3 regions of the Shewanella sp. SP2S2-4 genome follow, and region 1 is predicted to be linked to each of the others. Evidence: predicted binding sites of a transcription regulator. Region 1 holds the regulator's gene; each other region holds the start of a gene.
The links. Region 1 encodes sigma-54, which starts transcription at its own class of promoters, with help from an activator protein. Its sites were predicted from a motif close to GTTGGCACGNNNNTNGNNT; they were not measured.

Region 1 (3,138 bases):
CCTTGTCCTGCTCAGGCATGTTACGCACGTCGACACTGATGGCGACGAGATCGTTACTGCCTTTGAGTTGCTCAAGCAAAGTGCCGATTAAGGGCAAGGGAAGGTTATCGACACAATAATAGCCGAGATCTTCGAGTACCCTTAGGGCGACAGATTTGCCTGAGCCTGAGCGGCCCGACACTATGACCAGTTTCATCCAGTGATTACCTGATAGAGTTCCGTTTCATCATGCGTCTTGCGTAATTGCTTTAATATTTGCTTGTCGCTCAGCTTTTCGGCCATGCAAGACAAGGTACTTAAGTGCTGCTGACATTGGTCTGCAGGCACCAGTAGTGCAAATAAAATATCAACAGGTTGCTTATCGATAGCATCGAATGCTATCGGCTCTTCACACTTAATGAGTATGGCAATGGGCTGATCTATATCGGCTAGTCGACCATGTGGAATGGCGATGCCGTTACCTATACCTGTGCTCCCCATCTTTTCGCGCGCCACTAGGCTTTCGAATATCTCTTGAGATGAGAGGGTCGGGTACTGGGCAGCGACTAAGTCGCTGATGAGTTCCAGTACCTTTTTCTTGCTGCCCGGAGTGGCGCAGGTAGTGCACTCCGGCCGCAGTATGGTACAAAGTTCCATTATTAGTGTTTTGTTAACTTCTCTTTGTGTTTAATAACCTGACGATCAAGCTTGTCAATCAGGGCGTCTATAGCGGCATACATGTCAGCATGCTCTGAAGTAGCAAAAACTTCACCACCGATAAGATTTATTCTCGCTTCGGCAATCTGTTGCATTTTTTCGACATTGAGCACAACGTGCACATTATTGATCTGTTCGAAATGGCGTTCAAGTTTTGAAAACTTTTCTTCTACATATGCGCGTAACGATTCGGTAATTTCGACATGGTGTCCACTCAGGTTTATTTGCATAGAAACGTCCTCCGATATCCACTGTAGGTTATAAACTTTTACGCTGATTAGAAGGCGGAATGAGCATAGCCTCTCGGTACTTCGCAATGGTTCTGCGGGCTACGTTGATCCCTTGTTCTGCCAGAAGTTGCGCCATCTTACTGTCGCTCAATGGTTTTTTCTGGTTTTCCGCTGCAACCAGTTTCTTAATGAAGGCTCTGATTGCTGTGGATGAGCACTCCCCACCATCGTCAGTACCGACGTGGCTAGAGAAGAAGTATTTTAGTTCAAAAAGTCCCTTAGGGGTATGCATGTATTTCTGGGTAGTCACCCGTGAGATGGTCGACTCATGCATTTCTACCGCTTCGGCAATATCGTTCAGCACCATAGGTTTCATGGCTTCTTCACCGTATTCAAAGAAACCTTGCTGATATTGGACGATACAGTTCGCCACCTTCAACAGGGTATCATTACGGCTCTCTAAACTCTTGATAAACCATTTAGCCTCTTGTAGATGGCCACGAATAAATTGGCTATCGGCTTGGCTTTTAGTGCTGCGCGCCATCGAGGCATAATGTTGGTTTACATTGATTTTTGGCATGCAGTCAGGATTAAGCTCAACCACCCAGCGACCATTTTTCTTCGACACTGACACATCCGGGATGACGTATTCGTCATCGTTGGGCGTAATCAATAAACCTGGGCGGGGATTGAGGGTTTGGATAAGCGCGATGCCGTCCCTTAACTCATCCTCTTTTAATTTAGTCTTACGCATCAACAGCCTAAAGTCGCGGGCGGCGATCAGATCTAAATGATCTTTGATCAACATGCGGGCGTTTTCTAGGTTGGGCGTGTCAGCGGCGAAATGCGACAGTTGGATCAACAGGCACTCGCTTAAATCGCGGGCGGCAACACCAATGGGATCAAAATGTTGAATGCGCTTGAGTACGGCTTCGACTTCGTCGAGCTCGACCTCCGAATTGCCCATGGCTTCGAGGATTTCGTCAGTACTTTGGGTGAGATAGCCTTGATCGTCGATGGCATCAATAATGGCGGTGGCAATGGCTAAATCGGTTTCAGAAAACGGCGTGAGGTTTTTTTGCCATTCTAAGTGTTCATACAAGCCTTCACTGGTCTCACCTTGGAAGGGCATATCGTCTTCACGACTGCCGCCGGGGCCAGAATTGGGGGAGGCGGTAAACACTTCATCCCAAGTGGTGTCCATGGGCAGTTCGTCGGGCATGGACTCTTTCGTGAGCGACTCTGCCGTATCTATGGTGGAGCTGTCTTTCTCTGGCGGCAGAGTGCTCGATTCACTGAAATCCGTATCGGAAAGCGTTTGGTTTACAGGGTCTTTAGTGGCGTCGAATTGATCCTCTTCCAGCTCGAGAAGGGGATTAGAATCTAAGGCTTGCTGGATCTCTTGCTGCAGTTCTAATGACGACAGTTGCAACAGACGAATGGCCTGTTGTAATTGTGGCGTCATGGTTAACTGTTGACCCAGTTTGAGCTGGAGTGACGCTTTCATGTTACCGCTGATCCCTACGTTATTATTGTTGGATGAGGTCGCTTGTTATCATCTTGAGTGGAGCCCAATGCTGGCACAAATTGCCTCCATTGGCTCCGCTTGATTAACTATAGCCTGAATTGTTCACCTAAGTACACAGCCCTAACTTGCTGATTGTCTAAGATCTCTGCAGGTGTTCCTTCGGCAATCAGGTTTCCGTGACTCACAATATAGGCATGTTCACACACATCTAATGTCTCGCGAACATTATGGTCGGTGATCAACACGCCAAGGCCACGACTTTTGAGCTGTTCGATAATCTTTTTGATGTCGATAACCGAAATCGGATCGACACCAGCAAAGGGTTCATCGAGCAAAATGAACTTAGGATTTGCTGCTAACGCCCGTGCAATTTCGACACGGCGACGTTCGCCACCCGACAATGACATGCCTTGGCTGTCACGGATGTGGGTGATGTGGAATTCTTCGAGCAGATGCTCGAGTTGTTCTTCCCTTTGCTCTTTTTTTAATTCTTTGCGCGTTTGCAGTACGGCCATGATGTTGTCATGGACGGTCAGCTTACGGAAGATACTGGCTTCCTGCGGCAAGTAACCTATGCCTTTGCGGGCGCGCAGGTGCATAGGATCTGCGGTTAAATCATCATCGTCGATAAAGATGTGGCCTTTATCGCTTTTAACCAGACCGACGACCATGTAAAAGGTGGTG
Region 2 (3,138 bases), on a different contig from region 1:
AGCAATAACGATAAGGCTGAGTCGCGTAAATTGACCGACAGCTGTGGCATGTAAGCTCATAGTTCACCCCTCTGTTGATGCAGTAAATACTGTAGGTAAATAGTGTAGGTAAATCATGCTGTAAGGTAATGCACGGCAGCCTGCTTAAGCCCCACTCTAAACCGCCTTGAGCTTAACCCATGACCAAGCCCCATAAAAAAGCAGAGCCTAAGCTCTGCTTTACTATCCCTCGATCCACGCTAGGCATCAAGTTGAATCACCATTCATTCGCCAGTTTACTTAACCAGCATTTTTAACCGTAACAAACTCTGGGTAAGCATCGATACCACAATCAGACGCATCCATACCATTGTATTCTTCTTCCTCAGTCACACGGATCCCCATGGTTTTCTTAATCGCATACCAAACCACAAAGGATGAACAGAATACCCAAGTAAAGATGAAGGCTGCACCGGTCAACTGCCCAGTAATGGTCGCATCAGCGTTGGATAATGGCACACACATTAGACCAAGGAAGCCAGCTACGCCGTGTACTGAAATAGCGCCCACTGGATCATCGATCTTTATGCGATCTAAGCCCACAATAGAGAACACCACTAAACCACCAGCAACCACACCAATCACGCCCGCCATTAACAGTGAAGGTGATAGCGGATCAGCCGTAATCGCCACTAAACCCGCCAGAATACCGTTGAGTATCATGGTTAAATCCGCTTTACCCCAAATCATCTTACACACGATAAGCGCAGAGATAGCACCGAACGCCGCCGCAGTATTGGTATTAACAAACACTTTTGCCACTGAGCTCGCATTCGCCGCATCCGATACCATTAATTGCGAGCCACCGTTGAAGCCAAACCAGCCCATCCACAGAATAAACATACCTAAGGTTGCCATTGGCAAGTTAGAGCCAGGGATAGGATTCACTTGACCGTTAGGGCCATATTTACCCTTACGCGCACCGAGCAATAACACACCCGCAATCGCCGCCGTCGCACCTGTCATGTGCACAATACCGCTACCGGCAAAGTCCACAAAGCCCAGTTTAGAGATAAAACCTTGGCCCCAAGTCCAATACCCTTCTACTGGATAGATAACCGCTGTCATCACCACAGAGAAGAACAGGAAAGCCCATAACTTCATCCGTTCCGCCACAGCGCCAGAGACAATTGACATCGCCGTTGCCACAAACACCACTTGGAAGAAGAAGTCAGATTCTAATGCATGGCTCGCATCCGATGATTGAGAACCGATTAAGGTACCAATCGATGGTAACCAACCCCCTTCAGTGTTATCCACATACATGATGTTGTAGCCAACCAGCAGATACATTACACAGGCAATCGCGTACAACACAACGTTCTTCGTTAAAATTTCAGTGGTGTTTTTAGAGCGAACTAAACCCGCTTCTAACATGGCGAATCCCGCCGCCATCCACATAACTAACGCACCAGAAATCAAAAAGTAAAAGGTATCGAGTGCAAAGCGTAGTTCAGTGACTGTGCCGCCTAATTTTGTTAATTCTTCCATTGTCAGCCCCTTATAGCGCTTCTGTATCGAGTTCACCCGTACGGATACGGATAGCTTGTTCTAAGTCGACGACGAAGATCTTACCGTCGCCAATTTTCCCCGTATGAGCCGCCGTGGTGATGGCCTCAATCAACATGTCAAGATTTTCAGCCTTAGTGGCAATTTCTAGTTTTACTTTTGGCAAAAAATCCACCTGATACTCGGCGCCACGATACAACTCTGTGTGCCCTTTTTGACGGCCAAAACCTTTAACTTCGGTCACCGTCATGCCTTCAATACCTATTCCGGCGATAGCTTCACGGACATCATCCAACTTAAATGGCTTGATGATAGCGCTGACTAGTTTCATCCTGACCTCCAAAAAAACGCGATTGTTATTAACTTGTATCAAAGGTAATTCAATCATTAGGCCAACAATTTAACCTACTGATTATTTTAAACTTTAACTAAACAAGGTTATTTTTAAAGGTTAAAAATGCACCATGATCGAGCACAAACAAGTGCAACGCACTCTTTTAGTGAGCAGTTTAAGTGCAACAGCTATTCGACCTTAGGCCTATTGGTAACAAGGTTAAATTGGGGTCTACTGGGGAAGCGTAAATCGAGATGAAATCTGAGCATCACAGCACAAGCTCTTAGACAAAAGCGAAGATCATCACTAAGACAATCATCAAGCGCAGAAGGAAGGCCCGATGTTAAAACCCGAAGAATGTGTTCTCGTTATCGTCGATGTGCAGGGAAAACTTGCACAAATCATGGATAACAGTGACAAGCTGCACCAACAACTACAGACCTTAATCCAAGGTGCACAATTATTTGAAATACCCATACTGTGGTTAGAACAGCTACCCGATAAACTCGGAGCAACCAGTCCTGAGCTTCAAACCTTGCTAGAGAAAACCGGCTCCCCCATTGCCAAGCAACATTTTAGCGGTTGGCACTGTGAAGAGTTTGCACAGGCACTCACTAAGACAAATCGTAAACACGTCATACTGGCGGGCATTGAAACCCATGTTTGTGTTTATCAAACCTGTTGTGACCTTATAGAGCAGCAATATTCGGTGCATCTCGTCGCAGACGGCGTCTCGTCACGCAGTGCTGAGAATAAACAACTGGGTATTCAGATGATGACAGCCAGAGGCGCCTTATTAACGAACGTTGAATCACTATTATTTGAATTACAACATCAGGCCCAAGGCGAGCGCTTTAGGGCATTATTAAAACTGATAAAACAGTCTTAAATTTATTCAGGGTAAAATAATAAAGGTCACATTAACTTGTGACCTTTATATTAAAATATCGTTACAATTATTAAATTAGAAACGACCAGTCAGACCTAAACCAATAAATACACCATCAGCATCGGAATCTAATTCTCTAGCTAACTCAAAGTTTGCAGAGAAGCTATCAGATAGACGTAACCAATAAGCGGTTTTTAATACGAAAGTATCATCATGACCATCATCAGTATAACCTAGACCAACAGACCATGATTTAGTCACATACCAATCAGCACCTAAATTGAATGTGTCGTCAGAATCTTGATGTGTCCAGTTTGCGCTCAAATCAACACCAGTGGTTGATTGCAGTGCAATAAAGCTACGCACT
Region 3 (3,138 bases), on a different contig from region 1:
TTCCTACCGTCAGCGATTTCAACCTTGAAATCTTAATTCGTTGCTTCTTGCGTCCCTTTGGCCTGTTTCGCTTTCCTTGCTATCCATTTGCTTTGGCCATGAGTGAATTCTACGTTAACCATGACTTTTTTGTTCGGCTCAAAGAACGGACTACAAAAGAAATTACGGTCAAACATAAACTAAATAAACATAAGCAAATGATTCTATTTAAAATTAAACATAAGAGAACAAAAAACAATCAAAAAGAAAACATTATGTCCTACAGCGTTTGTAAGCGATCTCTCACACGGGCATGGGCATCTCACTCGGACGGCTTTTTTAACGCTTAAAAAAGCCGCTGATCATCTGAGCAAACATTATCCAATCAGCCATCAAACTGTAAAAGGGATACTGAAATGTCGCGGGTCGATTCTTCTCGAATACTAAGTGTCCCACCCACGCAAAACCGTAGCCAACGACCGGAATAAACCAACATAGCCACCAGGCTTGTGAAACCAAGGCAATGCCAATCAGCAGCAGGACTAAACAACTGCCAATAAAGTGTAATTGCCGGCAAGTCGGGTGCTGATGTTGGGATAAATAGAAAGGATAGAAATCGGCGAACCGTTTATAAGAGTGAGTCATCTTGTTGAACCGAATAGAATAATAACTGACCATGGACACTGCCGATATTGAGCTCGCCTAAAGAGACAAAATCATGCTGGGTAAATAACTGCAGATGGCTCTCCTGGGCGGCAAACACGCCAATACCATCCAAATCCGGCTGTTCATCACACCAACTCACTACCGCTTGCACTAACTTATGTCCGAGTCCTTTGTGCTGCTCGTTCGGTGCAAGGGCGATAAACTGCAAAATACCGCAGTGCTTACTGGGTAAGAGTTCGACAATACTGGACTCTTTTTTCATCAACGCTTGGGTCGATTGCCAGCCAGTACCTAACAACATCTTTAAGCGCCAATGCCAGTAACGCCCTTCTCCCAAAGGCACTTCTTGCGTTACCACACAGGCTAAACCAACCAGTCTTTCATGGTCGAACAAACCTATGAGTGCTTGTTTTTGTTGCCATAACGTATTGAGTTCTTCGCGGATCGCGGCGCGCAGTTTTTGCTCGTAAGCGGCTTTATCTGAGGTAAAAAGTGAATCGACAAAAAAAGGGTCATCATGATAAGCGTTGTAGAGGATAGAGGCGGCAATGCGTAAGTCTTCCGCGGTCAAATAGACTGCACGGCAGTCTTCCAAGGTTTCATTGTCCATTATTAGTATTCCTTGACTTAGCTCACACTTTTTATGAGTAACAATTAATTTACCAAGGAAACGGAAAAGTGCAAATTTTAATCATAGATTGCATTTTTCAATCAGGCGCTTACTCTAAACGAAGGCACTATACTGAAAAGGAAATAATGATGGATACAACTCCAGTAGACCTAAGCCACTTATTCGAGCAACTCGGTTTAGACAGTAGCGATGAAGCCATAGCGCAATTTATTGCAACCCATGACATCGACCATCACATCCATCTAAGCCAAGCGCCCTTTTGGACCCCAGCTCAAAAGAGCTTTATCATCGAAGGCCTAGAAGCTGATGCCCTCTGGACTGAGCCCATTGAGCAACTAGATACTCAGCTACGTAAGCTATAAAACTCGCGGGTTAAATTTTACTGTAAGCCGTTTCACCCCAACCCACTAAGGCATTGTTGCTCAGCACGATAGGTGTGCATTCATCCTTAGTGGTTTTTCCATCGCCATTATTGCGCTGGGTACGATAAAACAACACTAAGACTTCTTTATTCGATTCACCTTGTTGAGCACTTTGTTGAATGTAGGCTTCACTAAAATCAGCGGTGCCCATTAAGATCATCACTTGGTCTTTGGGCATCCCTAAACTCAGTTTGGTTAAGTTCGTGCGGTTTTTATCCTGCACTTTCTCCCATGATTCGCTGCTATCCCAACCCGATTCGCCATCACCGACATTGACCACACAGCCGCTAAGACCTAAGCTTGCAAGCCCTAAAAAAGTGATGGCGATAAGTTTGTTATTCAATTTGTGGTTAATCATGTGACATCCTGTGTGATTATTATTTTTGCTTGAAAAAGCGATTTAGGCAGGACAATAAGCAAAATAGATGCCAAATGACAACACATTGTTTTTAAATGAAAAAACTTACGAAACCTTTTGAGATTAGTTTAAATCATTCAACAAATTAAGGAATTTTGCTAATTATGAGTCCACTTGACCAAGTATTAGCGGCTGCACGTTCGCTCGAAGCCTGCGGTAAAGTACCGAGCCTTGCCTTAATTAAAACCCGTTTAGGTAGCAGCCTACCTTTACCGATATTGATCCAAGGCTTGCAGCAATTTAAATCTATGCCTAAGGCGGATCGCGAGCGTTTAGCCGAGTTACAAGCCCTCAGCCCGACAATCGAAGCCGCAGCAACTAACGATACCTTGACGCTTGCGCTGCTTGCCGAGCGTCTGCAGATACAACAGACGCATTTTGAGCGTCATGCTGAGCAGCAAAAAGCAGAAATCATGCAATTGAAAAACGAACTGCTTGAACTAAAACAACGCATCAACTTATTAGAATCCCAAGGAAAAACCGCTTAATGTTTGTCACTGAACTGCGCTTCGAATGCTTCGCCGACACCACTATCTCTGCCGCCGAAAAAGCCATTAATCAGCTCCTTGAAGCCTATCGAGCTAATGGCCAAATCTTAGGGCGAGAATTTGCGGTCGCCTTTAATGACGGTGAGTTTAGAGTGCGTTTACTGATGCCAGAGAAAAGCAGTTTAGCGCATAAATATCACAGCCCTTGGGTCAAAAAAGCCTTAGCAGAGTTAACCGACGCTAAGCTACTCGCGCCGCGAGAAAAGTTTATCGGTCAGGACATTAATTCTGAGGTCAGCAATACTGACACACCCAGCTGGCAACTGCTGTATACCAGCTTTGTGCACATGTGCTCGCCCCTGCGCAGCGGCGATAATCTACTGCCCATTCCCTTATATCGACTTCCAGCAACCTTTAATGGCGATCACAAACGCATTATCCGTTGGCAGAGCGAATGGCAAGCCTGTGACGAGTTACAAATGGCGGCGGCCACCAAAGCAGAATTTGCCGCACTTGAGGAATTATCGAGTCCAG

Region 2: a site for sigma-54 is predicted at 1,927-1,945, ahead of Q4Q54_RS01815 (P-II family nitrogen regulator). Genes of this name have one in related genera too.
Region 3: a site for sigma-54 is predicted at 2,113-2,131, ahead of Q4Q54_RS02870 (DUF3192 domain-containing protein). Genes of this name have one in related genera too.

The regions. Positions count from the first base shown of each region.
Region 1 is NZ_JAUOER010000011.1:31,819-34,956, forward strand. Features, by position in the region: gene rapZ (RNase adapter RapZ) at 1-196, opposite strand, end outside; gene ptsN (PTS IIA-like nitrogen regulatory protein PtsN) at 193-636, opposite strand; gene hpf (ribosome hibernation promoting factor) at 639-926, opposite strand; gene Q4Q54_RS10640 (RNA polymerase factor sigma-54) at 955-2,433, opposite strand; gene lptB (LPS export ABC transporter ATP-binding protein) at 2,541-3,138, opposite strand, start outside.
Region 2 is NZ_JAUOER010000001.1:406,720-409,857, forward strand. Features, by position in the region: gene Q4Q54_RS01805 (hypothetical protein) at 1-60, opposite strand, end outside; gene Q4Q54_RS01810 (ammonium transporter) at 280-1,530, opposite strand; gene Q4Q54_RS01815 (P-II family nitrogen regulator) at 1,541-1,879, opposite strand; gene Q4Q54_RS01820 (hydrolase) at 2,223-2,771, shown strand; gene Q4Q54_RS01825 (putative porin) at 2,847-3,138, opposite strand, start outside.
Region 3 is NZ_JAUOER010000002.1:229,286-232,423, forward strand. Features, by position in the region: gene Q4Q54_RS02855 (DUF962 domain-containing protein) at 319-624, opposite strand; gene Q4Q54_RS02860 (GNAT family N-acetyltransferase) at 608-1,255, opposite strand; gene Q4Q54_RS02865 (DUF2789 domain-containing protein) at 1,405-1,638, shown strand; gene Q4Q54_RS02870 (DUF3192 domain-containing protein) at 1,649-2,056, opposite strand; gene Q4Q54_RS02875 (hypothetical protein) at 2,221-2,604, shown strand; gene Q4Q54_RS02880 (Zn-ribbon-containing protein) at 2,604-3,138, shown strand, end outside.